Regions from separate parts of the Mesorhizobium sp. 43Arga genome, predicted to be linked through region 3. Evidence: riboswitches for the same ligand, from Rfam matches in the RefSeq annotation. Region 3 holds a riboswitch; each other region holds the start of a gene.
What was found. A riboswitch is a leader RNA that binds a small molecule or an ion and turns the genes downstream of it on or off. The one in region 3 is predicted to bind cobalamin.
Positions count from the first base shown of each region.

Region 1: it holds a riboswitch for cobalamin, as region 3 does, so the genes downstream of both, ACWGS8_RS27825 (DUF1636 family protein) here and ACWGS8_RS08240 (DUF1636 family protein) in region 3, are expected to answer to the same signal.
Region 2: it holds a riboswitch for cobalamin, as region 3 does, so the genes downstream of both, ACWGS8_RS19675 (aromatic ring-hydroxylating oxygenase subunit alpha) here and ACWGS8_RS08240 (DUF1636 family protein) in region 3, are expected to answer to the same signal.
Region 4: it holds a riboswitch for cobalamin, as region 3 does, so the genes downstream of both, bluB (5,6-dimethylbenzimidazole synthase) here and ACWGS8_RS08240 (DUF1636 family protein) in region 3, are expected to answer to the same signal.

Region 1 is NZ_JBSKBO010000010.1:10,281-17,858, reverse strand. Features, by position in the region: gene ACWGS8_RS27850 (HlyD family secretion protein) at 1-328, opposite strand, end outside; gene ACWGS8_RS27845 (MarR family winged helix-turn-helix transcriptional regulator) at 325-798, opposite strand; gene ACWGS8_RS27840 (FecCD family ABC transporter permease) at 955-2,004, opposite strand; gene ACWGS8_RS27835 (ABC transporter substrate-binding protein) at 2,004-2,951, opposite strand; gene ACWGS8_RS27830 (ABC transporter ATP-binding protein) at 2,999-3,787, opposite strand; gene ACWGS8_RS27825 (DUF1636 family protein) at 3,784-4,182, opposite strand; cobalamin riboswitch at 4,275-4,481, opposite strand; gene ACWGS8_RS27820 (DMT family transporter) at 4,643-5,602, shown strand; gene ACWGS8_RS27815 (substrate-binding domain-containing protein) at 5,683-6,672, opposite strand; gene ACWGS8_RS27810 (ABC transporter permease) at 6,744-7,578, opposite strand, start outside.
Region 2 is NZ_JBSKBO010000005.1:300,211-307,788, forward strand. Features, by position in the region: gene ACWGS8_RS19655 (phosphoenolpyruvate carboxykinase) at 1-123, shown strand, start outside; gene arfB (alternative ribosome rescue aminoacyl-tRNA hydrolase ArfB) at 222-659, shown strand; gene ACWGS8_RS19665 (alpha-ketoglutarate-dependent dioxygenase AlkB family protein) at 751-1,380, shown strand; gene ACWGS8_RS19670 (2Fe-2S iron-sulfur cluster-binding protein) at 1,478-2,575, opposite strand; gene ACWGS8_RS19675 (aromatic ring-hydroxylating oxygenase subunit alpha) at 2,653-3,900, opposite strand; cobalamin riboswitch at 4,015-4,215, opposite strand; gene ACWGS8_RS19680 (DUF680 domain-containing protein) at 4,699-4,899, shown strand; gene ACWGS8_RS19685 (DUF680 domain-containing protein) at 4,972-5,175, shown strand; gene ACWGS8_RS19690 (DUF680 domain-containing protein) at 5,243-5,494, shown strand; gene ACWGS8_RS19695 (ABC transporter ATP-binding protein) at 5,578-6,690, opposite strand; gene bglA (beta-galactosidase BglA) at 6,720-7,578, opposite strand, start outside.
Region 3 is NZ_JBSKBO010000002.1:365,237-372,814, forward strand. Features, by position in the region: gene ACWGS8_RS08215 (NADH-quinone oxidoreductase subunit D) at 1-415, opposite strand, end outside; gene ACWGS8_RS08220 (NADH-quinone oxidoreductase subunit C) at 425-1,030, opposite strand; gene ACWGS8_RS08225 (NuoB/complex I 20 kDa subunit family protein) at 1,035-1,616, opposite strand; gene ACWGS8_RS08230 (NADH-quinone oxidoreductase subunit A) at 1,607-1,972, opposite strand; gene ACWGS8_RS08235 (winged helix-turn-helix domain-containing protein) at 2,306-3,505, shown strand; cobalamin riboswitch at 3,535-3,741, shown strand; gene ACWGS8_RS08240 (DUF1636 family protein) at 3,780-4,208, shown strand; gene cobW (cobalamin biosynthesis protein CobW) at 4,211-5,248, shown strand; gene cobN (cobaltochelatase subunit CobN) at 5,267-7,578, shown strand, end outside.
Region 4 is NZ_JBSKBO010000004.1:286,389-293,966, forward strand. Features, by position in the region: gene ribB (3,4-dihydroxy-2-butanone-4-phosphate synthase) at 1-646, shown strand, start outside; gene ACWGS8_RS17010 (GNAT family N-acetyltransferase) at 682-1,224, shown strand; gene ACWGS8_RS17015 (MFS transporter) at 1,256-2,479, opposite strand; gene ACWGS8_RS17020 (TetR/AcrR family transcriptional regulator) at 2,599-3,201, shown strand; gene ACWGS8_RS17025 (hypothetical protein) at 3,302-4,285, shown strand; partial or broken gene bluB (5,6-dimethylbenzimidazole synthase) at 4,378-5,037, opposite strand; cobalamin riboswitch at 5,139-5,318, opposite strand; gene ACWGS8_RS17035 (histone deacetylase family protein) at 5,440-6,366, shown strand; gene ACWGS8_RS17040 (exodeoxyribonuclease VII small subunit) at 6,370-6,621, shown strand; gene ACWGS8_RS17045 (DUF2277 domain-containing protein) at 6,719-6,985, shown strand; gene ACWGS8_RS17050 (pirin family protein) at 7,026-7,578, shown strand, end outside.

The DNA of each region.
Region 1 (7,578 bases), on a different contig from region 3:
CGCCCTGCTTGACCATCTGATGGTCTGTTATGGCAACCTGGACGATGCGGCCGGCCGTGTCCGAGGCGATCGACACCTTGGCCTGCTGCAGATTGGCGTTCTCCGTCTCCTGGTAGCGTCCGCCGGTCACCCAGACATAGCCGCCACCGATGACCAGCGCCGCCGGCAAGACAAGCATCAGGAAGAAGCGGCCCGTGCGGCGCTTCTTCTTCGGCGCCGGGACCGGCTCCACGGGGGGAGCAACCGCGACAGGAGCCGCAGCCGGCTGGGCCGGCGCTTCCATCTCCACCTTGGCTGCGTTTTCGTTGACTTTGGCTACCGCGTTCATGCTACTGCGCCTTTCGTAGGCTCGACTTTTTCCGACGTATCGCCGTCGGCGAGATTCTGCGCCATCGCATCGAGCGCCCCGATCAGGATACGACGGTCCTCCGGCGAAACGCCGACAAGCGATTCCTCATAGACTTCGCCGGCCAGACTCTTGACCTCGGCGTAGGCCGCACTCGCCTTGGCGGTCGGGAAGATCATGCGCACGCGGCGGTCGGCGGCGTCGGCGCGGCGTTCGATCCAGCCACCTTCTTCCATCCGGTCGACGAGGCGCGAGACACTTATCGGCTCGATTTCGAGCAATTCCGCGAGCCGGGCCTGGGTAACGCCCTCTTCCTTGGCGACACGCACCATCAGGCGCCATTGCGCCGACGACAGGCCGAGCCCGCTGGCGCGCGTCTCAAAACGCTTGCGCATCAGACGCTGCACGTCATGGATCAGAAATCCCAGCCTGTCTATGCCATCAGAAACCATGAGCGACATATATAATAAGCGTGCTTACTATTCAAGATGCCCCGTCGCGACAAAAGCCGGCAAATGTGCATAGAGGTCGTGCAACGCGATCTTGGTTAGTGATTGGTGAACGCCCTCGTCCCTGGAAGACGGCCGGACAGGTGGAACCCGCCGTTTTTACAGCCGGTCTCTCACGACCAGCGTGACGACGAAGAAGGCGCCAAGCGAACTGGTGATGATGCCGATCGGCAGTTCCTGCGGCAGCAGCAGGGTACGCGCCAGAAGATCACTTGCCAGCAAGAGCACCGCACCGAACAGCGCACAGCTGGCGATCAAGCGCAGATGCAAGGGACCGGCCAGCGGGCGTGACAGATGCGGGATCATAAGCCCGACAAAGCCGATGACGCCGGCGACCGAGACGAGAACTGCCGTCGAGAAGGCGGCGACGAGAAACGTCGTCCTGCGCATCCGCGCCACCGGCACGCCGAGGCTCTCGGCGGCACTTTCACCGGCCAGGAAGGCGTCGAGCCTGCGATGGTTCCACAGACCGTAGGCCGCGATCGTGCCGGCGCCCAAGGCGCCCAGCCAGACATTGTCCCAGCGCGCAAGACCGAGCCCGCCCATCGTCCAGAACAGCACCGAATGGGCGGCGCGCTGGTCGCCGGCAAAGACCAGGTAGTTGGTCAGGGCGGTGAACAGGAAGGAGACGGCAAGGCCGGCGAGGATCAGCCGTTCCGGTCCCTGCCCCCTCACCCGCGCGACTAGAAGCAGGACGATGCAGGCGGCCAGTATGCCGCCGGTGAAGGCGGCGACCGGCAAGGTCCAGATGCCGAAACTGTCGCCGAAGACGGTGATGACGGAAACAGCGCCGGCGGCCGCCCCCGACGACAGGCCGAACAGGAAGGGATCGGCGAGATCGTTGCGGGTCACCGTCTGCAGCAAGGCGCCTGTTATGCCGAGGCCGCCGCCGACACAGACCGCCAGGATCGTGCGTGGCAGCCTGAGATCGACGACGATCTTGCCGACCGGGCCAGATGGCTGGTGCTCGTTCAACCCGACGGCATGGCCAAGCGAGGCGATGACGTCGGTCAGCGGGATCAGCGTCGAACCATATGCGATCGACAGCAGCACGAGGGCGACGACCGCCACCGTGCCCGCCACTATTGCCAGCGCGAATGCCTTGTGCCCTGAAAGCGCACCGGATTTATGCCCGGGGGCAAGAAGCATCAGAACGCTTCCGGATGCATCGCCTTGGCGATCTTGCCGATCGCCTCGATGTTTGCCGGCCCGGGCGTCAGTTCGGCATAGCGGAGCGCCACGAAGCGCTCGTTCTTGACCGCGTCCGTCTCTTTCATCGCCGGATGCGCCTTCAAGAAATCGAGCAGTTTCTTGTAGCCGCCGCCATCCTGGTAATCGAGCAGGATGAGGAATTGCGGATTGCGCGACGCCACGGTTTCCCAGTCCGTATTGCCCCAGCTGGTGTCCATGTCCGTCATGATGTTGTCGCCGCCGGCAGCTGATATCACGGCGCTCGGAATGGCGAATTTTCCGGCGGTGAACGGCTTGTCATCGCCTGAGTCATAGAGGAAAACCCGCGTCCCCTTTCGGTCGCCGACTTTCGCCGTGATGTCTGCCAATTGCGCCTTCCAGCCGGAGACAAGCTTTTCGGCTTCGGCGTCCTTGCCAAAGATTTTGCCCAGCTTTTCGACGTCGCCATAGAGCAGGTCCATCGAGGCTGCAGGCCTGGTCTTGTCGAGGTGGACGCAGCTTTCGCTCAGCACCAGCGTCTTGATGCCGTGCGGGGCGAGCGTGTCGGGCGTCACGTCGCCGCCCGGCTTCATGCCATAGTACCAGCCGGCGAAGAAGAAATCGGGCTCGACGGCGACGAGGTTTTCCAGCGTCGGGTATTTGGGCGCCAGTTCCGGGATGGAACCCTGCTCGGCCTTGAATTCGGGGCCGACCTTGTACCATCCGGTGATGCCGGTCAGGCCGACGATCGACGGCTGCAGCTTCAGCGCGAAGGCCATCTCGGCCATGTTGAGGTCATGGATGACGGCGCGCTTGGGCGGCGCGTCGAAGGTCAGCGGCTTGCCGCAGCTGTCGACGGTGACCGGGAAAGCGAAGGCTGTCGAGGCCAGCAGCGAGAAGACCAGCGACAGTGCGAGACGTTTCACGGATTTTGCTCCTTGGTTGAAAGGTATCGGACGGGGGATGGGTTCGATCAGGACGGCGGTGCGGCGCGGTTTGGAACATCGAACACCGTCAGTTCGCGGTCCTCGGTCGGATGGCGCAGGCGAAACACGTCGACCCCGAAAATCTCGCGGATCAGCTGTTGGGTCAGCGCCTCGCGCGGCGCGGCCAGCGCATGCAGCCGCGCTTGGCTCATCACCGCGACCCTGGTGGCGAAGGGTGCCACCAAAGCCAGATCGTGCAGCACCGCGATCACCGTCATGCCGAAGCCGGCCACCAGTTCGAGCAGCTCGCCTCGGGCGCGCGGATCGAGATGGTTGGTCGGCTCGTCGAGGAACAACACTTTCGGTTGCTGCGCGATGGCGCGCGCCAGCTGGGCGCGCTGGCGTTCGCCGCCCGACAGCGAGCCGATGGTGCGGCCAAGCAGCGGCAACAGGCCGGTCCGGCGCAACGCGTCGACGACGATGTCGCGCTCCTCGCTCCTGTGTCTCAGGCCGGCATGCGGGACGCGGCCAAGCTCGACATAGTCGATCACCGCCAGCCGCGGATCCGGCTGGTCGGTCTGGCCGACGACGGCGATGTGCAGGGCCCGCTCGGCGGTCGAGATCCGGTCCAGGCGGCGCCCGCCAAGCTTAACCTCGCCCGCACTTGGCCTGAGCATGCCCGACAGCATGCGCAGCAGCGTGGTCTTGCCGGCGCCATTGGGACCGATAATGGCAAGGCGATCGCCCGAGGCCACCGACAGGCTGACCGCGTGGACCAGATCGCGGCCATTCGCCATCGCGCAGAGGTCGCGGGCTTCGAGGAGTGGCGTTGTCATCGGCTGTTGCCCGCAAACTTGGCCGGTCCGGGAATGCGGGCCAGCGTCTTGCCGGCCAGCCGCGGCGGACGCTGTCCGGAATTGCACCAGCCGTCGGCGAGCGAGGCGTAAAGCCTGGCAAATCGCACGAGATCCCCGGCGTCGGCCTCGGCGTCGATGGAGCCGAAGAGATAGGAAGCCTTGCCCGGTGCCTGGAAGGCCACCGTCAGCGGCCGCGCGCAGCCCGCCATGCATTCGACGCCTTCGACCGTGAAGCCGTGCGCCACGGCGGGTTCATGATAGGCCGCGAGCCGGGACCGCAAATCCGCGCACAGGCTTTCGCCCGACCTGACCCCGGTCGGGATGTCACGGCAAAGCGTGCACACGATGATGCGATGATCGATGGCGCCGTCCAACTTTCCGTCACTTTCCAAAACTGGCGACGGAAGGATGTTGGCGAGCCGGCCGACAAGACCGACGTCCACGTCTCCTCCCGGCACACCCCGTCCGGTCAACTCAGCTGATGGCAGGTCTCCTGGCTGGCGGGTCTCAGCTCAATCCTGCCTTCCCAGCCTTGCCGGCCAGTGGCGTGTCGGATCTTGCTCACCGCTTACAGTTGCGGGGGCAGCCACGGTCTCGACCTTTTGCGGGCCTCACCGTGTTCCCTTTTCACCCCTTGCCTTTCAGCGCGGGGACCATCACCGGGTCATCGTAGATTTGCCCCCGGCACATCGCAACGATTCTTTTCTTGATGCCATCGCAGTCTTGCTCGATATGTAATAACATTACCTTTGAAAAGATATTTTCCGCAATGTCAAGACCCACCGACGCAGGCTATGCTGCCCCCGTCGGCAGACGTCGAAGGGAGGACAGGACATGCAGGCAATGCCGATAGCGCATCAAGCCGCGCAACCCGCAGTCGGCCCCATGTCCTCCTTGACCGGTTATCCGGCCGCCATCCTGTGCTGGCTGCTTTCGGCTGGTGTCTATATCGCGGCCAAATGGGTGGCGCCTGAAATGCCGCCCTGGGGCCTCTGCTTTTGGCGGCTGACGCTTGCTTGCGCCATCCTGCTGCCGATTGTGCACCGTCATCACGACGCGATGATCGGGCTTTTGCGAACCCGCGCCTTGGAGGTCGTCGCCGTGGGGGCGATCGGCCTCACGCTATGCCAGGGTATGATCTACCATGGCCTCAACGACACCAACGCCACCACGGCCGGCATCATCATGGCGCTTTCGCCTGTCATGACGATGGTGCTCGCGCGTTTCGTGCTTGGCGAACCGCTCGGACTGTGGAAGTCGCTTGGCGCGCTGGTTGCGCTCGCCGGAATGATTTTCATCGTTGCCCACGGGAATCTGACGGCGCTGCTGCAACTCAAGTTCAACACTGGCGAGCTCTGGATCGTCGGCAGCGCGTTCTGCTGGGCCCTGTACACCGTGCTTTTGCGCCGTGCCAAATTCGGCATCGAACTCCTGCCGATGGTCGTGCTGCTGCTCGGCGCCGGTGCGCTGGTCGCGTTGCCTTTCCATCTGTGGGAATTGTTCAACGACGCACGCTCCGCCATGGACGTCCACAGCGTTCTCGCGCTCGCCTATCTGGCAGGACCCGGCGGCGCCTTGATGTACTATCTCTACAACAAAAGTGTGGAAACACTCGGCGCGAGTCGGGCGAGCATGCTGCTCTACCTGCAGACGGTGTTCGTCGCCATGCTTGCCTATCTGCTGCTCGGCGAGGATCTCCACGATTACGATCTGATCGGTGCGGCGTTCATTGTCGCCGGCATCACACTCGCTACCGTGGTCAAACCCAGGTCAGTTCAACCGCGCGTGACGTAGAAATCCTCGGCAGCCCCCCAAACGAACAAGGCCCCTCCCGGGGCCTTGCACATCAAGCATGGCGGTAGGTTCTCCGCCCCTCACTTCCCCATCAACTGCTTGGCATTCTCCGCTGTGATCGCGGTCGTTTCCACCGTCACCGTCGGTTCCACCGAGGTCGCGCAGTCGAGCAGGATCTTCTTCGACATGTCGATCGCCTCCTTGGCACCCGTAGGATAGGTGAAGGTCGCTGCCCAGTCGCCCTTGGCAACGGCCTCTATGCCGCCGGCCGGCCCGGGCAGGCCATCTGTGCCGATGATCTTGACCTGCTTGCCAGCACCCTTGGCGGCGAGCAGCGCACCAGCCGCCATCATGTCGTTGGAGGCATAGAGCACCTTGATGTCGGGATGCGCCTGCAGCATGGCGGCGAAGGCGGTCTGGGCTTTGTCCGGCACCCAGTCGGCGGCCTGCTCGGCGACGACCTGGATCTTGGCGTTCTCCTTGACGCCGTCCTTGAAGCCGTTCAGCCGCTCGACCGCCGGCGTCGAGCTCGGCAGGCCTTCCAGCACCGCCGTCTCGCCGCCGTCCGGCAGCAAGGTCTTGGCGGTGTATTTGCCGGCCTCGAGTGCGATCTTGTAATTGTCGCCCCCGATGAAGGCGGTGTAGTCCTTGCCGGGATCGCCGACCGTCTTGCGGTCGAGCTCGATGACCGGGATGCCGGCATCCATGGCGCGTTTCACCGCAGGCGTCAGCGGCGCTGCCTCGAAGGGCGAGATCAGCAGCAGATCGACCTTCTGGGTGATGAAATTGTCGACCTGCGAGGTCTGCGTGTTGACGTTGCCGGCGCCGTCGGCGATCTGCAGCGTGAAGCCCGGCACTTCCTTGGCCGCCGCTGTCAGCTCGTCATTGACATGCTGGCGGTAAGGCTCGGCATTGTTGGCCTGCGAAAAGCCGATGATGAACTGGCCGTCCTTGGCGCAGGCCTTGACCATCGGGTCGGCGGCCTGGGCGGCTCCCGCGATGCACAGGCCGGCGCCCGCCAGAAGCACGACATGAAATGCGCGCCTCGTTCCTTGTCTCATGGTTTTCATACTCACTCTCCTCCTCGTCGGGCCGGGGGGCCAGACCTTGGTTTGACGTCGACTTTGCTGCCGTCTTCCTCCTAACGACCCAAACCCTCGCGGCGGCGGACGAGGGATTGAAGCACTGCCGCCAGCACGATGATCGCGGCGGTCGCGAGCAACTGCATGGCGGGCGTGATGTTGTTGAGCTGCAGGATGTTGGCGAGCGCGCCCAGCATGATGGTGCCGGCAACGGTGCCGACCATCGAGCCGGCGCCACCGAACAGGCTGGTGCCGCCGATGACAACGGCGGCGATCGCGGTGAGCTCGTAGCCCATGCCGTCATTGGCGCTGCCGAAATTGAACTGGCCGGCATGCACGATGCCGGCCAGAGCCGAGGCAAAGCCGGTGATGGCATAGACCGAGATCTTCACCATCGAGACGGGCACGCCGGAAATGCGCGCCGCGCGCTCATTGCCGCCGACGGCAAAGACATATCGGCCGAAACGCGTGGTGTTGAGCACGATGGTGGCGATCGCGGCAAAGACAATGAAGACGATGGTGGCGACCGGCACGGTGTTGTTGAACAGCCGCTCGCCGAGGATCGCGAACACTGGCGGAGCCAGGCCCGGCCCGTCGCCGTAGGAAATGTTGATGTACTGGTTGCCCGAGACGACCAGCGCCAGGCCGCGCGCCGCCTGCAAGCCGGCGAGCGTGACGATGAACGGTTCCAGCCGAAAGCGAGTGGAGATGGTGCCCTGGATGGCGCCGAAGACGATGCCCATGACCAGCACGGCGAGGATGGTGGGAATGAGACCGAAGCCGCCCGAGATCATCATCGATGCGGTGACGACGCTGGACAGGCCGAGCACCGCGCCCACCGACAGGTCGATGCCGGCGGTGATGATGACGAAGGTCATGCCGATGGCGATGATG
Region 2 (7,578 bases), on a different contig from region 3:
GCCTATGACCGCCAGGCGGCAAGGCTGGTCGGCATGTTCGCCGTCAATTTCGAGAAATTCGAGCCGCATGTCGATGCAACCGTCATGGGCGCGGCGCCCCGCATGCAGGAAGCGGCGGAGTAACAGCCCGGATCGCTCGGCATCATTGCCGCTCGGCACCCTTGATGGCCCGGTTTCGATCGGGCCTTTTCTTTTTCATGCCGCCGCGCCATGACTGCGGCATGCCGATCGACGACAACATCATCATTGCGGACGAAGCCGTGATCCATCCGGGCGACCTGCACGAGGATTTCATCCGCTCGTCAGGCCCCGGTGGCCAGAACGTCAACAAGGTGGCGACCGCCGTGCAACTGCGCTTCGACGCGGCCAACGCGGCCGGCCTGTCGGAACGCGTGCGTGCCCGCACGATCAAGCTTGCCGGCCAGCGCGCCACCAAGGACGGCGTCATCGTCATCGAGGCCGGGCGCTTCCGCACCCAGGAGCAGAACCGGGCGGACGCCCGGGCGAGGCTCACGGCGCTTGTCGCCAAGGCCGCCGAACCGCCGCCGCCGCCCCGCAAGAAGACCAGGCCCTCGAAAGGCGCGGTCGAGCGGCGGCTGAAGAGCAAGGCCGGACGCGGCACGATCAAGAAGCTGCGCGGCCGCGTCGGCGACGACTGATCCGTCTGCCGGAGCGTTTTCGGGTCGTTGTCAGCACCTCCATGTGGCATTCTTCAAGGTCAACGCAGCAACCGGATTGTCAACCGACCTCATGCTCGTTCTGCCCAAAGGCGTTCGCCACATGCCGGCCTATCTCTCGCGCGCCATCCAGGACGCGCTGGTCGAGGATGTGCGAAGCATCGTCCAGCAGGCTCCGCTGTTCGTGCCGGCCATGCCGCGCACCGGCAAGGAGATGAGCGTGCGCATGACCAATTGCGGCCCGCTCGGCTGGGTCACCGACAAGGAGCGCGGCTATCGCTACCAGCCGACGCATCCGTTGACCGGAGAGCCATGGCCGCCGATCCCGGAGGGGCTGCTCGAGCTTTGGCGGCAGGTGTCGGGCTATCCGAATCCGCCGGAGGCCTGCCTCATCAATTTCTACACGGCGGACGCGAAGATGGGCCTGCACCAGGACCGCGACGAGGCCGATTTCTCGGCGCCTGTCGTCTCCGTCTCGCTTGGTGACGATTGCCTGTTCCGGGTCGGCCAGACGACGCGCGAGGGCGCCACCAAGTCGTTCAGGCTGAAGAGCGGCGACGTCGTCGTGCTTGGAGGCGAGGGCCGTCTCGCCTTCCACGGCGTCGACCGCATCTATCCCTCGACCTCGGCGCTGCTCAAGAATGGCGGCAGGATCAATCTGACGCTGCGGCGGGTGACGAAGCCGCACGAGAACGCCTCATAAGCCGATCTTGATGCAAGTCCCAATCGAGGCTGCCAGGTGGAGCGCCACGGCATCGCCATCGCGCCCGCAATTTCGGGATCCGTGGGGCGCGAGCGGGTTACGCCTCGATTTCGAGAGCCGAAAGCGGCTTCGAGCAACAGGCAAGGATGAAGCCGTCATCGATCTCGTGATCGAGGATGCCGCCATTGTGGCTCATCTCGACGGCACCGGAGACTTTCTTCACCTTGCAGGTTCCGCATAGGCCGAATTCGCAGGCAGCGGGGATCCGCACGCCAGAGGCGCGCGCCGTCTGCAGCACTGTCTGGCCGGCGACGCACTCGGCATCGACACCCGAAAGCGCGAAGCGGATCGGCGTTGCTTCGACGGGAACGGCCACGCCGTCTTCCCCGGGCGCTGCGAACGGTGCCGGGATTTCCTCCACCGCGGGTGCGGCGAAGCTCTCCTGGTGATACTTCGTCATGTCGAAGCCGGCGGCGTCCAGCATGCCGCGCACGGCGCGCATGAAAGGGTCCGGCCCGCAGCAGAAGATCTCGCGTTCGCGGAAATCGGGCGCCAGCAGCGGCAGCCGGATCGCGTCAATGCGGCCCATATGGCCGTACCAGCCCTCGCGGCTCGATCGCTCCTCGATCATGAAGCCGAGCGACAGGCCCGGCATATGGCCGCCGAGCAGTTCGAGCTCCTTGCGGAAGATGATCTCTTCCGGGCGCCGCGCGCAATTGACGAAGCCGACATCGGTCCATGGCGCGCAATCGTTCAGCCAGCGCAGCATCGACATCATCGGCGTCACACCGGAACCGGCCGAGATGAACAGATATTTGGCGGCCGGGTGGCTGTGCAGGGAAAAGTCGCCGTTCGGTCCATAGGCCTTGACGTGCGAACCGGGCACAAGGTGATCGAACATCCAGCGTGTGCCGATGCTGCCTGCCTGCGCCTTCACCGTCACCGCGATCGAGAACGGCCGCGACGGCGACGACGACAGCGTATAGGTGCGCATCAGCGGCCCATCCGGCGTCGGCAGTTCCAGCGTCACGAACTGGCCCGGCTTATAGCGGAACCAGGTCTGGTTGTCGGAGCGGAAGGTGAAGGTCTTGACGTCAGGCGCCTCGTCGCTGACGCCGATCACTTCCAGCACCTGCAGCCTGTCGTTCCAGGGCGCCATCTGGTCGAGATGGCGATAGAGGCCAAGATCCGTCATCGCATTCATCCCTCTTGTCCTTTCATTTTGCGCATGGCGTCATCCCAAAACCGCGGAACACTTTTGGGCGCCATGCGCTAGGCAACGCTGCGCAGGGCCGGCCGGCCGTCGTCGGCAAGACGCGGACCGATGAAGCGGGCGTACCAGTCGACGAACTGGATCACACCGCCCTCGTGCAGCTCCGAATAAGGGCCGGGTTCATAGGCCGGCGACAGGATGCCGAAAGCGTTTTCCTCGACGATGCGGCGGTCCTGGTCGTTGGTCTCGGTCCAGACATGGGTGAGTTCGGCAAGATCGTAGTCGACGCCCTCGATCGCATCCTTGTGCACCAGCCATTTGGTCGTCACCGCGGTTTCCGTGGCGCTGATCGGCAGCACGCGGAAGGTGACGGCATGGTCGATCAGGATATGGTTCCAGGTCGTCGGGTAATGATAGTGCATCAACGTGCCGATGCGGTCGGCCGAGACGCTGTCGGACAGGTTCTTCTTCACCGCCCGCTTGCCCGTCATCGTGTAGCTGACCGCGTCGCGCAGCAGCGGCGCGCGGGTGGCGCGGTATTGTCCAGCCGGGTCGATGCGGAACTTGCTCGGCAGGCCTGCCGCCTCGCATTTGGCCCAGTGTGCCAGCATCTCCGGATCGCTGTCGGCGCCTTGCACGCCGGTCACCGTCGGGGCTTCCGGGAAGGTCTTGCAAAGCTCTGGATGGTTGCCGGCGCAATGGTAGCACTCGCGGTTGTTTTCCCAGACGAGCTTCCAGTTGCCCTTCTCGACGATGGTGCTCTCGAAGGCGATCTTTGCTTCGCTGAGCCGGTGCGGCTTGAGATAGGGTTCGATCATCGCCCGCATCGGTGCGAAGTCGGCGGGTTCCTTGGCCAGGCAGATGAAGATATAGCCAGCCACGCTTTCGCAGGCGACCGGCTTCAGGCCGAACTGGCTCTTGTCGAAACCTTCGGCCATCTGGCGGGCAAACAGCAGCCTTCCGTCCAACTCATAGGTCCACTGGTGATAGGGGCAGACCAGTTTGGCGGCCATGCCCTTGTCGGTGTTGCAGACGCGGCTGCCGCGATGGCGGCAGGAATTGTGGAAGGCGTTGATCCTGCCCTGCTGATCGCGCACCAGCACGACCGGATAGTCGCCGATTTGCACGGTGATGAAGCTGCCGGGCTTGGGCAGTTCGCAATCATGGCCAATGAACAGCCAGTCGCGATACCAGATCAGCTCCATGTCGAGCTTGAAGAAGTCGGGATCGGTGTAGAAGGGCTGCTCGAGCGAGAAGCCCTCTCTGCGGCTGTTCAAGAGCCTCAGCATATCGTTGCGCGCGTCCATGTCCTGTCCTCTTCGTTCAAGGACTGACTATGGTGGTGATTGAGGAAGGATCGGCCACGCGCCGGCGAGCGCCGGGCATGCAGCATCCGCCTCTTGACCGCCCACCGCGATCAGTCGAGTTCAAATTCTCGGGCTGGTTTCCGGGCTCTGGAGTGTCCTTGCGGACGGTCGCGACACCTTCCCAGGCTTTCGCCCAGTGGTCTCCCGTTGCGACTTGAACTCCACCACCGTTGCGGGGGCAGCGCCGGACTTTGACCGGCTTCCCAATTCTCCGCCTCGTCGTCACGAAGCGGCACCTGAGATGACATGATCTAATCACGACGGCGTTTGCGACATCGGCATGAAAGCGACATCGCATCCATGTGGCGCGACACGCATGCGCAACGATCAGGTCACGGACAGCCGTCACGAAAATCGATTGTACCGACCGTCAAAATCGACCCGGAAAGGGAGCAAAAAAGGTTAACGGTTTCGAAAAGTGACTATTAGCAGATTCTAAAATCGAACCGAACGGTTCGTTTCTGTTGACGGTGCGTGCAGGAGGGTGTGAACGCTGGGCCTCCGATACAGTCTGTGATCTTGCGGCTGGTTTTAACTAAACAACTGATATCAGTAGGAAAAATGTTTGACTTGGGAGCCCCTGGCACAATTTCAAGTGGTGGATTCTTGGTCCACACGGAACAACTTCGTGATTGGAAACGGCGATCTGGCTTTCCCACATCGAGGCAGTCCGAACGACGCGATTTCAATCCCAAGACACGCCGCTAGACGGACGGAAAAAATACTGGAGTACTAAAAATGAAAAAGATTGTTTTCACTGCCGCCGCCCTTCTGGCCATTTCCGGCAGCGCCTTCGCTGGTAGCGACCACTATGGTTCGAATGCCCCTGCAGCCACTGCTGCCGTCGACAGCTCGTACACCGCTTCGACCAAGAAGTCGGAACCGGCTGCTCAGACGCCTGCCCAGGGCGCCGATCGCAACCTCTTCGGCAACAACTAACAACAGGTGCCGGCTAATGGCAGGCTCTTCGCCCGCCGCTCTGGCCGACTCTGAGAAATTCAGGAGACCAACATGAACAAGATCATCCTTGCTGCGGCCGCCGTCCTGGCCATTTCCGGCAGCGCTTTCGCGGGCAGCGACAATTTTGGCTCCGACGGCGCCAACCAGCCGACCGCTACGGTCGACCATTCCTACACAGCTTCGGTCGACAAGTCGGCTCCGGCCACCCAGGTGCCTGCTCAGCAGGGCGCTGACCGCAACCTCTTCGGCAGGTAATGCCGGTTTACAGGAATGGCGGCTCGCCCGGCCATTCCTGCGAAATCCAGAAATTCAGGAGACTAACATGAACAAGATCATCCTTGCTGCCGCCGCCGTTCTGGCCATCTCCGGCAGCGCCTTCGCTGGCAGCGACAATTTTGGCTCAAAAGGCGCCAACCAGCCGGCCGTAACTTCGCCCTCCGTAACTTCGATTGACAACTCGCGTACGGCTTCGATCCGCGAGAACGGCTCGCCTGTCTACAAGCTGCTCAATTCGTCGGGCGACGTGCAGAAGTCAGCTCCTCAGGGTAGCGACCGGAACCTCTTCGGCCGTTAACAGCCGAAGCTGACTTTCCAAAAAAAGCGGCGGGCCTGGCCCGCCGCTTTTTTTGTCGCCTTGACCCGTTAGCGCTGGCGGCCTCAGGCCGCTTTTGCTTCCGGCCTTTGCAGCGCGAAGGAATGTCCGTCGGCATCGAAGATATGCAGGTCCTCGGCGTTGGCGCTCAGCCGCAATGCCGAACCGCGTTTGACCTCGACATTGCCCGGCAGTTTGGTCACCAGCGGCAGGTCGGCGCGGCCGATGTCGACATAAACCAGCTGAACCTCGCCGAGCTGCTCGATATAATCGACCGTTCCCTCGAACAGATAGTCCGCGCCGCTGGCGATCATCAGGTCTTCCGGCCGCACGCCGAAACTGACCGCCGCGCCCTTGGCCGAGGCGGGCGTCGTGATCGGCACCGTCGCCTTGCGGCCGCCGACATGGTTGACGACGGTCGGGTTGCCGGTCTTGTCGATGGTTGCCGGCAGGATGTTCATGGCCGGCGAGCCGATGAACTGGGCGACGAACAGATTGCCGGGTTTCTTGTAAAGGTCCATTGGCGTGCCGACCTGTTCGACATGGCCATCCTTCAGCACCACGATGCGGTCGGCCAGCGTCATCGCCTCGACCTGGTCGTGGGTGACATAGATCATCGTCGTGTTGGGCATCGATTCCTTGAGCTTGGCGATCTCGATGCGGGTCGCGACGCGCAGTGCGGCGTCAAGGTTCGACAGCGGCTCATCGAACAGGAACACTTTAGGATTGCGCACGATGGCGCGGCCGATGGCGACACGCTGGCGCTGGCCCCCCGACATCGCCTTGGGCAGCCGGTCGAGATATTTGGTTAGCTGCAGGATTTCCGCGGCCTGGCGCACGCGGCGGTCGATCTCGGCCTTGTTTTCCTTGCCGATCTTCATCGAGAACGCCATGTTGTCGTAGACCGTCATATGCGGATAGAGCGCGTAGGACTGGAACACCATGGCGATGCCGCGCTTGGACGGCGGCACATCGTTGACCACTTCGCCATCGATCTTGAGCTCGCCTGACGTGATTTCCTCGAGCCCGGCGATCGAGCGCAGCAAGGTCGACTTGCCGCAGCCCGATGGACCGACGAAGACGATGAACTCGCCCGATTTGATATCGAGGTCGATGCCGTGGAGAATGTTGAGATTGCCGTAGGACTTCTTCACTTGCCTCAAATTGACATCGGCCATTGGTTTCCTCCCAGTGATTTCGCAAAAATTCAGTCGATGCGCCCGAACCAGGCGCCATAGCCGCCAAGCTCGACCGAACCGGGGTTCGCCTGACCGGAAAACCCGTGTCCCGGCAAAGGTTGCAGGGATCGCCTGCCAAGGTCAACCTTGGCCGGCTTGGCGCCGAGGTTGAAGACGCAGACAACCTGCTCATTGCCGGCGCGGCGCGTGAAGGCGACGGTGTCGCCCTCGCTCTCGATGAAGGTGATGTCGCCCTTGGCCAGCGCCGGGTGGGCGCGGCGGAAGCTCAGGAAGCGCCGATAGTGCTCGAGCAGTGAAGCCTGGTCGCCTTGCTGGACATCGACCGCCTGCGCCAGATGTTTTGCCGGCACCGGCAGCCAGGGCTTGGCCTGGGAGAAGCCGCCATTCTTGGCGCCGCCATCCCACACCATGGGCGTGCGGCAGCCGTCGCGGCCCTTGAATTCCGGCCAGAAGCGGATGCCATAGGGGTCCTGCAGATCCTCGAAGCGCAATTCGGCCTCGCCCAGCCCGAGTTCCTCACCCTGGTAGATGCAGACCGAGCCGCGCAGCGACATCAGCAATGCCGAGATGACCTTGAGATAGGCGACAGGGTCGGCCTCGCCGGCGGCCCAGCGCGAAGCCGGACGCATCACGTCATGGTTGGAAAACGCCCAGCACGACCAGCCGTCGCTGGCGACCTTGCCGAAGGCCTCCAGCACCGAACGCACCTTGGCGGCGCTGATCTTTTCCGGCGCCAGGAAGTCGAAGGAATAACACATATGCACGCGCTTGCCGCCGGCCGTATAGGCCGCCACGACTTCCAGCCCGCGCTGCGAATCGCCGACCTCGCCGACAGCGGCGGTTGCCGGATATTCGTCGAGCAAAGCG
Region 3 (7,578 bases):
GCTTTTCGCGCTCGACGAAGCCCCACAGCGGCGGCGTCAGCGCGCCGACGTCCATGGCCTGCGTCGTCACATTGAGGATGTGCGACATGATGCGGCCGATCTCGCAATAGAGCACGCGGATCAGCTGGCCGCGCTTCGGCACTTCGATGCCGAGCAGGCGCTCGGCGGCCAGTGCGAAGGCGTGCTCCTGGTTCATCGGCGCGCAGTAGTCGAGCCGGTCGAGATAAGGCACGGCCTGCAGATAGGTTTTTGCCTCGATCAGCTTCTCCGTGCCGCGATGCAGCAGCCCGATATGCGGATCGACACGGTCCACGACCTCGCCGTCGAGCTCGAGGACCAACCTCAAAACACCATGCGCCGCAGGGTGTTGAGGTCCAAAGTTGATGTTGAAATTGCGGACGGAGGTCTCAGCCATTGTGGCGCCTCAATTCGTCTTGGCTTTTTCATCGCCCGGCAGGACGTAATCCGTCCCTTCCCACGGCGAGAGAAAATCGAAATTGCGGAATTCCTGCTTGAGCTCGACCGGCTCATAGATGACGCGCTTGGCTTCGTCGTCGTAGCGCACCTCGACGAAGCCGGTCAGCGGGAAATCCTTGCGCAGCGGATGGCCTTCGAAACCGTAGTCGGTCAAAAGGCGGCGCAGATCGGGATGGCCCGAGAACAGCACACCATAAAGGTCGTAGGTCTCGCGCTCGAACCAGTCGGCGCCGGGATAGACACCGGTGATCGACGGCACCATCGTCTCCTCATCGGCCTGCACCTTGACGCGGATGCGCACATTCTGTTTCGGCGACAGCAGGTGATAGACGACGTCGAAGCGCTTGGCCCGCGACGGATAGTCGGCGCCGCAGACATCGATGATCGAGATGAACTGGCAGCGCGCATCGTCGCGCAGGAAGGTCACGACTTCGATGAGGTCGCGCGGTTCAACACGGATGGTCAGCTCGCCATAGGCGATATCAGCGTCATTGACGCGACCAATCAGCTTTTCGCCGAGATAGGTCGACAGTTCGCTAAGGGATGCGGCCATGGATTTACCGTTCGATCGTGCCGGTGCGGCGGATTTTCTTCTGCAGGAGAAGAATGCCGTAGAGCAAAGCTTCGGCGCTCGGCGGGCAGCCGGGCACATAGATGTCGACCGGCACGACGCGGTCGCAGCCGCGCACCACCGAATAGGAATAATGGTAGTAGCCGCCGCCATTGGCGCAGGAGCCCATCGAGATGACGTAGCGCGGCTCCGGCATCTGGTCGTAAACCTTGCGCAACGCCGGCGCCATCTTGTTGGTCAGCGTGCCGGCAACGATCATGATGTCCGACTGGCGCGGCGAGGCGCGCGGCGCAACACCGAAGCGCTCCGAATCGTAGCGCGGCATCGAGGTGTGGATCATCTCGACGGCGCAGCACGCCAGACCGAAGGTCATGAACATCAGCGAGCCCGAGCGCGCCCAGGTGATCAGCGCCTCGGTCGAGGTGACCAGAAAACCCTTGTCGGCAAGCTCATTGTTGATTTCGAGGAAGAAGGGATCGTCCTGCCCCACCGGCCTGCCGGTGTTGGGATCGATAATGCCCTTCGGCTTCGGCGCGACGAGGGTGCCTGAACTGTCGTTCAATCCCATTCCAGCGCTCCTTTTTTCCATTCATAGGCAAAGCCGATGGTCAGCACTGCCAAAAACACCATCATCGACCAGAAGCCCAGCATGCCTATCTTCGAGAAGGAGACGGCCCAGGGAAACAGGAAGGCCACTTCCAGATCGAAGATGATGAAGAGGATCGACACCAGGTAGAAGCGGATGTCGAATTTCATGCGGGCATCGTCGAACGAGTTGAAACCGCACTCGTAGGCGGAAAGCTTTTCGGGATCGGGATTGCGGTAGGCCACAAGGAACGGTGCGGCCAGCAGCGCCAGGCCGACGACCAGCGCCACGCCGATGAACAGGACGATGGGCAGGTACGAACTGAGAAGTGCGTTCATGCAGCGGCTTTCCGTTGGCGCCAATCCACTTTGATTACAGCACCGGACCTTAATGCGGAAGCGTGACAGATTAACCGCTGAACCGTTTTAAGGGGCCTATGCTGCAACGCGGCGAGGGTTAGCGCAGCACTTCCAGCGAAGCAAGTCAAACCTTGTTCAAAACGCCGACCTGGATGGCAGATCCGAAGAAACTGGTCCGATCCGCTCTTGTTTGATTTCCTTCGCTTTTTACTCCACTTTTCTCTCCTGACAAGGTTACCGCCAAAACCCTGCTAGCATGGGCTGGAATCACCCGTCAGACCCATAGCCGAAGCACCCCAGAGTGATACCTGCATGAAGGAAAAAATCTCGCTTGCCACCGCCCGGCGCATTGCACTTGCCGCTCAAGGATTTCTCGATCCCCGCCCAAATGGCACACCCGACCGCCGCCACTTCGCCCGCGTGCTCTCCCGCACCGGCCTGCTGCAGATCGATTCCGTCAGCGCGGTGGTGCGCGCGCATTATATGCCGCTCTATTCGCGGCTCGGCCCCTACCCGCTCGCGCTGCTCGACAATGCCGCCGTGACGCGCAAGCGCACGGTCTTCGAATACTGGGCGCATGAGGCATCCTTCCTGCCGGTCGAGACCTACCCGCTGATGCGCTGGCGCATGCAGCGCGCCGAACAGGGCGACGAGATGTATCTGGGCCTGGCCAAATGGGGCCGCGAGCATGCCGCCTATATAGAAGAGATCTACCGCGAGGTCGTCGCGCGCGGCCCGATCGCCGCTTCGGCGCTGGAAGGCCAGAAAGGTTCGGGCGGCTGGTGGGGCTGGAGCCATGCCAAGCACGCGTTCGAATGGCTGTTCTGGGCCGGGCGCATCACCACGGCGCACCGCCGCGGCTTCGAGCGCTTCTATGATTTGCCGGAGCGCGTGCTGCCGCAGGCTATCCTCGATCTGCCGGTGCCGCCGGCCGAGGACGCGCACCGCGAATTGCTGCGCATTTCCGCCCGCGCCCATGGCGTGGCGACATCGGGCGATTTGCGCGACTACTTTCGGCTGTCGCCGGCCGAGATGAAAGGCCGGCTGGAGGAACTGGTCGAGCTGGGCGAACTCGTGCCGGTGCGTGTCGAAGGCTGGGACAAGCCGGCTTACCTCCACAAGGACGCCCGCCTGCCCCGGAAAATCGAGGCCCGCGCCCTGTTGGCACCGTTCGACCCGGTCGTTTTCGAGCGCTCGCGCTCCGAGCGGCTGTTCGATTTCCACTACCGCATCGAAATCTACACGCCGGCCGAAAAGCGCCAATACGGCTACTACGTCCTGCCCTTCCTGCTCGGCGACCGGATTGTCGCGCGCGTCGACCTCAAGGCCGACCGGCCCGCCGGCGTCCTGCGCGTCCACGCCGCCTACGCCGAGCCCGGCGCGCCGCCGGAAACCGCGGCTCAGCTCGTCGAGGAACTGAAGCAGATGCAGGGCTGGCTCGGCCTTGAACGCATGGAAGTGACGCCCGCCGGCGATCTGGGTCAGGCGCTGGCCGACATCGCCATGTCGTAGCCGCGCGTTGACACCGCTGCCCGCAACAGCCTAAATCCGCTCCAGACGGTCCCTTGCCCGCAACGGCAGGGGCTAAGAGGGAATGCGGTGCGAGGTGCAAAAAACTCAAATCCGCGGCTGTCCCCGCAACTGTAAGCGAAGAGCCAAGGCCGAAAGCCACTGGGACGTTCCCGGGAAGGCGGCACCCAAGGCGATGACCCGCGAGCCAGGAGACCTGCCGTCTGCGACAAAGAATCCGATCGCCCGGCGGGTTTCCGGGCAAGGAGCCCGGCTTTTGGACCAGAACGGCAGTTTTTCGGCTGGCACAGCGGACAATTCGTCCGCCGACAGCGACGCCTTGGCCGGCGTCACCGTCATCGTCTGCGCCTCCTGTCGCGACGAGACCGGCTCGGACGCCCATCCCCGCGCCGGCGAACTGCTAGCCGAAGACACGCGCCGCGCCGCATCTGATGAAAACATCCGCATCCGCACGGTCGAATGTCTCGGCAATTGCAAGCGCCGGCTCAGCGCCGCGATCCTGCGCGACGGCTGCTGGAGCTATGTGTTCGGCGACCTGACCGCGACCAGCGGCGCCGACCTCGTCACCGGCGCAAAGCTCTTCGCCACCTCGACCGACGGCCTCATCCCCTGGCGCGGCCGGCCCGATTCCCTCAAGCGCGGCCTCGTTGCCCGCATTCCTCCCCTCGACCTGCTGAAGGACTGATCATGAGCGCTTCCGTCACCCGCGTCCCCTGCACCGTCGTCACCGGCTTCCTCGGCGCCGGCAAGACGACGCTGGTCCGCCATCTCCTCGAAAACGCCGGCGGCAAGCGCATTGCTATTATCGTCAACGAGTTCGGCGACATCGGCATTGACGGCGAGATCTTGAAGGGCTGCGGTATCGACACCTGCCCGGAGGAAAACATCGTCGAACTGGCCAATGGCTGCATTTGCTGCACTGTGGCCGACGATTTCGTACCGGCGCTCGACCAGATCCTGTCGCTCAACCCGAAGGTCGACCACATCCTGATCGAAACCTCGGGCCTGGCCCTGCCCAAGCCTCTGGTCCAGGCCTTCCAGTGGCCGACGGTGAAGAGCCGCGTCACCGTCGATGGCGTCATCGCCGTGGTCGATGGGCCGGCGCTTGCCGAAGGCCGCGTCGCCAACGACATGGACGCCCTGCAGGCGCAGCGCGCGCAAGACGACAGCCTCGACCATGACGACCCGGTCGAGGAGGTGTTCGAAGACCAGATCGCCTGCGCCGACCTGATCATCCTTTCGAAGAGCGACCTGATGGACGCCGCCGGTTCGGCCCGCGCCAACGCCATCGTCAACGAACATTCCGCCCGCGCCGTCAAGATCGTGCCGACCTCGTATGGCAAGGTCGATCCTTCCGTGCTGCTCGGGCTCGGTCTTGCCGTCGAGGACGACATCGAGAACCGCAAATCCCATCATGACGGCGCGTTCGACCACGAGCATGACGACTTCGACACCTTCATCGTCGACATCCCGTCGATCGCCAATCCGGACGAGTTGGCAAAACGCGTCGCCGCCGCCGCTGAACAGGAAAACGTGCTGCGCGTGAAAGGCTTCGTCGAGGTCGGCGGCAAGCCGATGCGGCTTTTGCTGCAGGCCGTCGGCCAGCGCGTCAATCATTACTATGACCGCGCCTGGACCGCCGAGGACGACCGCCGTTCGCGCCTGGTCGTCATCGGCCTCAAGGGGCTGAACCGCCCGGCAATCGAGCGTATACTCGCCGGCTGATTTCAGACACGGGCCGCGATGCATATCCTCACCACGACCTCCGCTTCGCTCGACGATCTCGCCGAGCCGGTCGATCTGCGGCAGACGCCGGCGGATATCGTGGCCCTGTCGTTCACCGACAGCGACCTCGCCGGACTGGCGGCCGCCTGGAAGGCGGATGCCGGCCGTTTGCCCTCAATGCGGCTGGCGGCGCTGCGCGACCTGCGCCACCCCATGTCCGTCGACCTCTGGGTCGACAGCGTCGCCCGCCACGCCAAGATCATCCTGGTGCGCATCCTGGGCGGCTACGACTGGTGGCGCTATGGCTGCGACCAGCTGGCCTCGACCGCTCGGGAACGCGGCATAAAACTGGCGCTGCTGCCCGGTGAAAGCCACGACGAGGATATCAGGCTGATCGAAGCCTCGACGCTGCCGCGCCGGGAATTGGAAGCCCTGCTCGGCTATTTCCGCGAGGGCGGCCCGGCCAATATGGGCGCTCTGGTGCAGAGGCTGGCCAGGTTGGTTGGGCAGGACGCGGCCGTTGTTGAGCCGGTGACGGTGCCAAAAGCCGGCTACTACGAGCCAGGCCGCGGCGTCGTCCCCCTCCCCCTTGAGGGAGAGGGAAGGGTCGTGCCCATTCTCTTCTACCGCTCGATGCTGCTGGCCGCCGACGTCGCGCCCATCGACGCTCTTTTCGACGCGCTGCGGCAGCGCGGCATCACGCCTGTCCCCATCTTCGTCTCTAGCCTCAAAGACCCGACATCCCTGGCGTTCGCGGAAACCGCGATCGCCTCCCGGAAACCCGCCGCCATCATCACAGCGACCGCCTTCGCCTCCGGCGCCGAACCGGGCGTCGAAACCCTGTTCGACCGCGCCGGCGTGCCGGTCTTCCAGGTCATCGTCGCCACCACCCGCCGCGACGTCTGGGAAAACAACCAGCGCGGCCTGGCGCCCGCCGATCTCGCCATGCATGTCGTGCTGCCAGAACTGGACGGCCGCATCCTCGCCGGCGCGATTTCCTTCAAGGGCGAAAGCGATGTCGATCCCGCACTCGGCCACCGCGCCTTCGCCAATCGGCCGGAACCGGATCGCGTGGCGCAGGTGGCTGATCGCGTGGTGGCCTTCGTTCGCCTGCAGGAGACGCCCCACCCCGAGCGCAAGCTGGCTATCTTGATCCCGGACTATCCAAGCGCTCCCGGCCGCACGGGATATGCCGTCGGCCTCGATGTGCCGTCGAGCGTGCTGGCCATGCTGCATGACCTGAAGGAGCAGGGCTATGGCATTGAGGGGATTCCGCAAACGCCGCGGGAATTGCTGTATTTGCTGGAGCGGGGCGACCAGGCGTTGGGGGTGGATGAGTATCTCGACTTTTCTAACGAGTTGCCGACAGCGGCAATTGCCGCAGTAGAAGCCGCTTGGGGCAAGGCAGAAGCGATAGGCTTGCACAAGCCTTCGCTATCGAACAAGAAACACTTCCCCTTCCGCGCCGCCACCTTCGGCAACGTCACGGTCGCCCTCGCCCCCGATCGCGGTCGGTCAGCGGATCGCCGCGCCGATTATCACGACCCGACCCTCCCGCCGCGCCATGCGTTGATCGCCTTCGGCCTGTGGCTGCGCAAGTCGCTCGGCATCCATGCGCTGGTCCATGTCGGCGCCCACGGTACGCTGGAATGGCTGCCGGGCAAGACCGTTGCGCTGTCGCAAAGTTGTTTTCCCGAGATCGTCACCGGCTCCCTGCCCGTCATCTATCCCTTCATCGTCTCCAACCCCGGCGAGGCGGCGCAGGCCAAGCGGCGCATCGCCGCCGTCACCCTTGGCCATCTGCCGCCGCCGCTGGCCGGCGCCGGGCTGGACGAAGACCAGCACAAACTGGAGCGCCTGGTCGATGAATACGCCCAGGCCGACGGCCTCGACCGCCGCCGCCGCGACCGCCTGGCAAAACTGATCGTCGATATGGCGCAAAAGACCGGCCTCGCCGCCGAAGCCGGCATCGCCAGGACCGACGCGCCCGACGAGGCGCTGCGCCGCATCGATGCCTGGCTCTGCGACCTCAAGGACTTCGCCATCAAGGACGGGCTGCATATCTACGGCCGCGCGGCCAACGATGAGTTCGACGCCATGCGCCGCCAAAGTGCCGAGGCTGAAAGGTCAGCGCTGCTCGCCGCGCTCGATGGCCGTCACGTCAAGGCAGGCCCGGCCGGCGCGCCGGCGCGCGGCCGGTCCGACGTGCTGCCCACCGGTCGCAATTTGTTCACATCGGATCCACGCACCATGCCGACGCCGACCGCCTATGATCTGGGCAAGGCGGCGGCGGAAGAGGTGGTGCGCGGCTATCTGCAATCGCACGGCGA
Region 4 (7,578 bases), on a different contig from region 3:
CTGCAAGCTCGCAGGCCTGCCGCCGATCGGCGTCATTTCCGAACTGGTCAATGACGACGGCACCGTCAAGCGCGGTCCGCAGGTGCAGGCTTTCGCCGAAGAGCATGGCCTGAAACAAGTATCGGTCGCCGACCTCATCGCCTATCGCCAACGCAAGGAAACGCTGGTCGAGCGCGTCGCCTGCTCCGATATCGATACGCTGGGCGGCAAGGCGCAGGTCTTCACCTACACGCTGCCCTGGGACACCATGCATCACGTCGCTGTCGTCTTCGGCGATATACGCGACGGCGAGGATGTGCCGGTTCGGCTGCATTCCGAGGATGTGGTGACCGATGTCTTCGGTACCAGCCATCGCCTGGACGGCATCATGAAGGCGATGGGCGAACGCAAGCGTGGCGTCATCGTCTATCTCAGAGAGGGGTCGGTCGGCGTCGCGCATCAGGAACGCAAGCGCCCGCTGAGCGGCGACCGCGAGGATCATGAAGAGGCCCGCCGGCGCGAGAATGAATGGCGCGAAATCGGCCTCGGCGCTCAGATCCTGAAGGATCTCGGCATTTCCTCGATCAACCTGATCGCCTCGCGCGAGCGCCATTATGTCGGCCTCGAAGGGTTTGGCATCCACATCGCCAAGACCGAGATCCTCTGAAGGGGTAACCGACCCCTTTGCCGGGAGATGGCGGCATGAACGCGTCATTGCCTTTGAGCCAGCGCGGTGGACGGCTTTTGCTGCGACGGCCAACGGAGGCGGATCTGGATTTCCTGGTCGATCTCTTTTCGCGCCATGAACTTGTCGCCCATCGCCCCGACCCCGTCGCGGATACACCCCAGCAGAGCGCCGCCAGGCTGGCGCGTGACATCGGCCATTGGGACAAGCATGGCTTCGGCCGCTGGGCGGTCGAGGCCGACGGCAAGCTGGTCGGCTTCGGCGGCGTCACCGTATCGGCGGATTTCGACGGCATGAACCTGTCCTACCATCTTCACCCCCAGAGCTGGGGACATGGCTATGCCACCGAATTGGTCAGGGCCGGGCTGCACGCCGCGTTCGGCTCCCTGCATGCCGACCGGGTCATTGGCCTCGTCCGCGCCGCCAACCCGGCATCGCGGCGGGTGCTGGAGAAATGCGGCTTCGCCTTCGAGCGGGAGGTGATGTTGCATGGCGCGCCGACAATGCTTTTCGCGTTGCCACGACTGCACTGGATGCGTATTTCCGATCCTGCCGCATAGGGCGGCACGCCCGGCCCTAGCAGAGGCCGAGCTATTCCACGGGGACGGCTGCTGCTTCGCATCCGTCCAAGTCGCATTTATGGGTGGCCAGGATGCGCTGGCCGAGCAGCACGGTGGCGAGCGCGATCGTGCCTGATGCCACCGAGACCCAGAACCCGTTCTGGGCGCCGAACGCATCCACCACGGCGCCGGCGGCGAAGGAGCCCAGCGCCATGCCGATGCCGATCCCGGTGGTCACCCAGGTGATGCCCTCGGTCAGCATCGCTTCGGGCACATGCCGTTCGATCAGGCCGAAGGCCGTGATGAAGGTCGGCGAGATCGCCACGCCGCTGATGAAGACAGTCAGTGCCAGAAGCGGCACGCTGTTGGCGGTGAGCGGCAGCAAGGTGCCGAGCGCGACAAGCGCGACCGCGATGGCAAGCTGGCGTTGCAGTGGTGCTTTCAGATTGAGCGCGCCGACAATGATGCCGAGCACGAACGACCCCAGCGCGTAGACACCGATGACGAGGCTGGCGGCGCCGGGCTGGCCGAGTTCTTTGGTGATCGCCACCGTGCTCACTTCCGTCGTCGCGAAGGTGGCACCGATGAAGATCAGGGCAAAGGTGATGATCTGCACTGGCCGCAGGCGGATCGCCGAGCTGGTCGAGCCATGGTCCACCGGGCGCACTAGCGGCTCGGTCGATCTCTGCAGGATGAACGCGGTCGAGCCCAGAGCGAGGAACAGTGTGCTTGCCAGCATGCCCGCTTCGGGGAACAGGGCCGCACTCAGGCCGACCGACAGCGATGCCCCGGCGATATAGACCAGTTCATCCGCCGCCGATTCGAAGGCGAAGGCGGTGTTCATTTCGGGGCGGCCCCGGAAGAGTTCGGTCCAGCGCGCGCGCACCATGGCCGGCATGCTGGGCATGGCCGCTGCCAGCAGCGCCGACACGAACAGCGTCCAGACCGGCCAGTCCCGATTGGCGGCCGCAACCAGCGTGATGAAGGCGAGCACGGAGATGATCGTCGTGGGCACGACGATCCGCGTCTGGCCAAGGCGATCGACCAGTCTTGATATCTGCGGCGCCAGGAAAGCGTTGGCCAGCGCGAATGCCGCGGAGACAGCGCCGGCCAGCCAATATTCGCCGCGCGTCTGCGACAGCATCGCCACGATGCCGATCGGCGCCATGGCGATGGGGAGGCGGGCCATGAAGCCGGCGGCTGCAAAGCCCTTGGCTCCTGGGGCGCGGAAAATTTCCGAATAGGGGTTTTGCATGGGGTTCCTCGACAAAGGCCGGTTCGACAATTACATACGAAGCGTATGAGAACTAGATAGGGCATACGTGACGTATGTCAATTGGCATACGAAGCGTATGTGAATAGGACCAGACGGAAATGCACAGACCCCGCAAGGAAATGATCGCCGAGACGCGCGCCAAGCTGATCGCCGCCGCCCGCCAGGCCTTTGGCACGATCGGTTATGCCGAAGCGTCGATGGATGATTTCACGGCATCGGCCGGGCTGACGCGCGGCGCCCTCTATCACCACTTCGGCGACAAGAAGGGGCTGCTGGAGGCCGTTATCGCCGAAATCGACGGCGAGATGGCGGCCCGGGTGAATGAGGTCGCGTCGAGAGCGCCGACCCGCTGGCAGCACTTCGTCGACGAATGCACGACCTATATCGAAATGGCGCTGGAGCCGGAAATCCAGCGCATCATGTTCCGCGACGGTCCGGCCGTGCTGGGCGATCCGGCACAATGGCCGAATGCCAATGCCTGCGTCGGTTCAATGACCGATCATCTGACCGCACTGCAGGGGGAAGGGGTGGTCGTCCCGAGCGTCGACCCCGAGACCGCCGCGCGGCTGATCAACGGGGCGAGCAGCCAGGCGGCGCAGCGGATCGCCAATTCGAACGACCCCGAAGCGACGTCGAAGATCGTCGTTGCGGCGTTCAAGCAACTGCTCGAGGGACTGCTCAGAAAACCAGCTTTGCAATAGAACTAAATCCTCGTTGGGCGCCCCGCTGATCACAGCCCGCGATTGACAATCGCGAGGCTGAGCGCATCCTTCCCAGCCATCTCTGAGGGGAGATTCGGGCATGTGGGATTTCGATATCGGCAGGTCGGTGTCCATCATGATGCGGACCTGGCCCTTCATTGTCTTTCGCATGATCATCTATTTCGGCATCACGCTGGCCTATATCGTGGCGACCGGCACCGGTGCGTCGGTCGGCTACGGCGTCGGCCATATCTCCACCGATCCTGACGGGCCGATGTCTTTTGCCCTTTGGGGCGGCGTGGTCGGCTTCGGCGTCGTTTCGATCGCCGTCTATTGGATCCGCGAATACATTCTCTACGTCGTCAAGGCCGGCCATATCGCCGTTATGGTCCATCTGATCGACGGCCGGGATGTCCCCGACGGCCAGAACCAGATCGCCTATGCCAGGCAGGTCGTGACCGAGCGTTTCGCCGAGGCCAACATCCTTTTCGTCGTCGACCAACTGGTCAAGGGCGCCATCCGCGCCATCACCGGCCTGCTCGGCGGCATTGCCGCCTTCCTGCCCATTCCGGGCCTGAGCGGCCTGGTCTCCTTCATCAACACGGTGATCCGCCTGTCGCTGACCTATGTCGACGAGATCATCCTCGGCTACAACATCCGCATCAATTCGTCCTCGCCCTTCGAGACGGCGCGCCAAGGCGTGGTGCTCTATGCCCAGAACGGCAAGACCATGGTCAAGAATGCGGTCTGGCTGGCGGTCATCATGTGGGGCGTGTCCTTCGTCATCTTCTTGGCTATGCTGGCTCCGGCCGGCGCCATTCTCTTCATCATGCCCGGACAACTCGCCGGCTGGGCCTTCGTGCTCGCCATCGTCTTCGCCTGGGCCTTCAAGGCGGCCTTCATCGAGCCCTTCGCCATCGCTTGCCTGATGCAGGTCTATTTCAAGACCATCGCCGGCCAGGTGCCTGACCCCGCCTGGGATATCAGACTGGCCGAGGCGTCGTCGAAGTTCCGGGAATTGAAGGACAAGGCGCTGGCCTCCTTTGGTGGCTCGCGCTGGGGCACGGCTGGCGCGACGCGCTGATCAGCCGGGCATGTGGTCGTCGGCGCGGCATCGGAGGCGTTGAGGCGCGCCACCGCTGACTTGAGCGGCGCCTCACCTTGCCCGCAAAAAGTCTCGCTCATGATCAGTTCGGGCAGCGGCAGCCGCCGGCCCCAGCCGTGTGTTTCAAGGTCGGGTTTGGGTGCGAACTCGGAAACCCGGCCGACGCAGAGATAGGCGATCGGCGTCACGTGCTCGGGAATGGACAGCAGGCTCTTCAACGCTTGGGGCTCGATGATGCTGACCCAGCCGACCCCGACGCCTTCGGCGCGCGCGGCCAGCCAGAAATTCTGCACCGCGCAGACCGCGCTGTAGAGATCCATCTCCGGATTGTGCCAGCGTCCCAGCGGCGAGTTTTTTGAGCGCTCGCGGTCGCAGGTGATGCAGATGTTGAGGGCGCTTTCGCAGATGCCTTCAAGCTTGAGCTTGCGGTAGAGCGCCTGTCTTTCCACTTCGATTTCAGGCAATTCCTGTTCGCGCGCGGCCAGGAACAGGTCGCGCACATCAGCCCGCCGCGCGGCGTCGCGGATGACGATGAAATTCCACGGCTGCATGAAGCCGACCGACGGTGCGTGGTGAGCGGCAAGCAGAAGCCGCGCCAGCACCGCGTCATCGAGCGCGTCGGGCAGGAAATGGCTGCGCACGTCGCGCCGCGTGAACATGGCGCGATAGACCGCGTCACGCGCCATCTGGTCAAATCCGTCGCCCATAGGAGCGGTCATGTGTTCCGGCATCGCTCGTCCCCTTGCGATTGCAATAGTTTCACACCGCCAGAGCGTACTTTGTGCGTCCGAGTGGACGCACGTGGCTCTGATGCCAGCCGCCTGACCATGCGGATGACGATGCCTGCCAGGCCGGTCTTCTGGCTCGGGATCAACCCGCGTCCGGTGCCTTCCCGTCATCGACAGTGGCATATACCGGCGCGGTCCCCCTCACAGCGTTGGGCACGCCACGGAGTTCAACCGTGTTCCCGATTCTCCCGCTTGCGGCGGGCACCAGGCAGTGACGGCGACCTTACGCCGAAGCCGCGGCTGCGCCAATCCCCGCAGCGACGCCAATGGACGCAGGCGCGATTTTCCCCAGTCATCAAGCTGCAATGCATGGCCATCGCTGCACCGGGGCACTAGATAGGGAGCATGACAACCCGTCTCTACACGCATCCGATCTTCCTTGAGCACATCACGCCGCCCGGTCACCCCGAGCGGCCGGACCGCCTGCGCGCCATCGAGCGCGTACTTGATGACGAGGCCTTTGCCGCGCTCGATCGCGTCAAGGCGCCGGAGGGCGACGAGGCCACCATCCTCTACGCCCACCCCGCCGATTTCGTCGCCCGTGTGCGAGCCGCGATTCCCGAAGAGGGCATTGCCCGCATCGATGCCGACACCACCGCCAGCCCGAAGAGCTGGCAGGCGGTGATCGCCGCGATCGGCGCCGCCAACGCCGCCGTCGACGACGTCTTTGCCGGCCGTGCCGACAATGTCTTCGTCGCCGCCCGGCCGCCCGGCCACCATGCCGAAAAGGCCACCGCCATGGGCTTCTGCTTCTTCAACACGGCGGCGATCGCTGCGCGCTATGCGCAGAACAAGCATGGCGCCGAGCGTGTCGCGGTCGTCGACTGGGATGTGCATCACGGCAACGGCACGCAGGATATCTTCTGGGACGATCCCTCGGTGCTCTATTGCTCGACGCACCAGATGCCACTTTATCCCGGCACCGGCGCGAAGAACGAGACCGGCGCCGGCAACATTGTCAACGCGCCTTTGGCGCCGCAGACCGGCAGCGAGGTGTTTCGCGATGCCTTCCTGTCGCGCGTGCTGCCGGCGCTCGACAATTTCGCGCCCGATCTGATCATCATTTCAGCCGGGTTCGACGCGCACCATCGCGACCCGCTGGCCGAGATCAACCTCACCGAGGACGATTTCGACTGGGCGACCGGCCAGCTGGTGCAGCGTGCCGCGCGCCACAGCGGCAACCGGCTCGTCAGCCTGCTCGAGGGCGGCTACGATCTGCAGGGACTGGCATTTTCGGTCGCCGCCCATGTCGGGCGACTGATGAAAGGATGAATGATGGCTGGTGAAACCAACGAAGACGTCAAGGCGATGAGCTTCGAGCAGGCGCTCGACGCGCTGGAGAAGATCGTCGATGATCTGGAGCGTGGCGACGTGCCGCTCGACCAGTCGATCAAGATCTACGAGCGCGGCGAGGCGCTGAAGGCGCATTGCGACCGCCTGCTGAAGGCGGCCGAGGACAAGGTCGAGAAGATCAGGCTGTCGCGCGACGGCAAGCCGGTCGGAACCGAGCCGCTCGACGCGGATTGAGGCACGGAGCAGCCTACCGGTTTTGGACACGATCAAGGTTGAGGATTAAGCTCGTCCCGCCTGAAACGGCTCCAGGACAAGAGGAGATACGGAAGCGATGTGCAGAAACATCAAGACCCTGTTCAATTTTGACCCGCCGGCAACCAATGATGAAGTCCGCGACGCGGCCCTTCAGTTCGTCCGCAAGCTGAGCGGAACGACACGGCCCTCGAAACAGAACCAGCATGCGTTTGACCACGCCGTCGAAGCCATTGCGGCATCGGCGCGCGAACTGCTCGATTCGCTTGAAACCCATCAGCATCCGCGCAACCGCGAAGAGGTGGCGGCCAAACTGCGGGCGAAGGCGGCGATCCGCTTCGCCTGACGCGGCTAAAGCGGCCACCGACCGCTGACAAGGAGAGTCCATGAGCTTCTTTCCCGGAAAAGACCCTGAAGCCGGCGACGCCTTTGCCAGCGACCAGATCGAGCTGATGGTCATCCCGAACGCCAAGGACATTGGCGGCTTCGAGGTGCGTCGCGCGCTGCCGACCGCCAGGAGGCGGCTGGTCGGGCCGTTCATCTTCTTCGATCGCATGGGTCCGGCGATCCTGCGGGCAGGACAGGCTCTCGACGTCCGTCCTCACCCGCATATCGGCCTGTCGACCGTGACCTACCTGTTCGACGGCAAGATTCGTCATCGCGATTCCCTTGGCACCGAAATGGTGATCCAGCCCGGCGACGTTAATTTGATGACCGCCGGCCGTGGCATCGTGCACTCCGAGCGCACGCCGGAGGAACTGCGCGGCGCGCCGATGTCGATCTCCGGCCTGCAGACATGGCTGGCCTTGCCCGACAACAAGGAGGAAGTGGCGCCGGTGTTCGAGAACACCGGTGCCTTGCGGTTGCCCGAGATCGACAGCGAAGGTGTCCGCGGCCGCATCGTCATCGGGGATTTTCAAGGGTTGCGCTCCCCGGTAC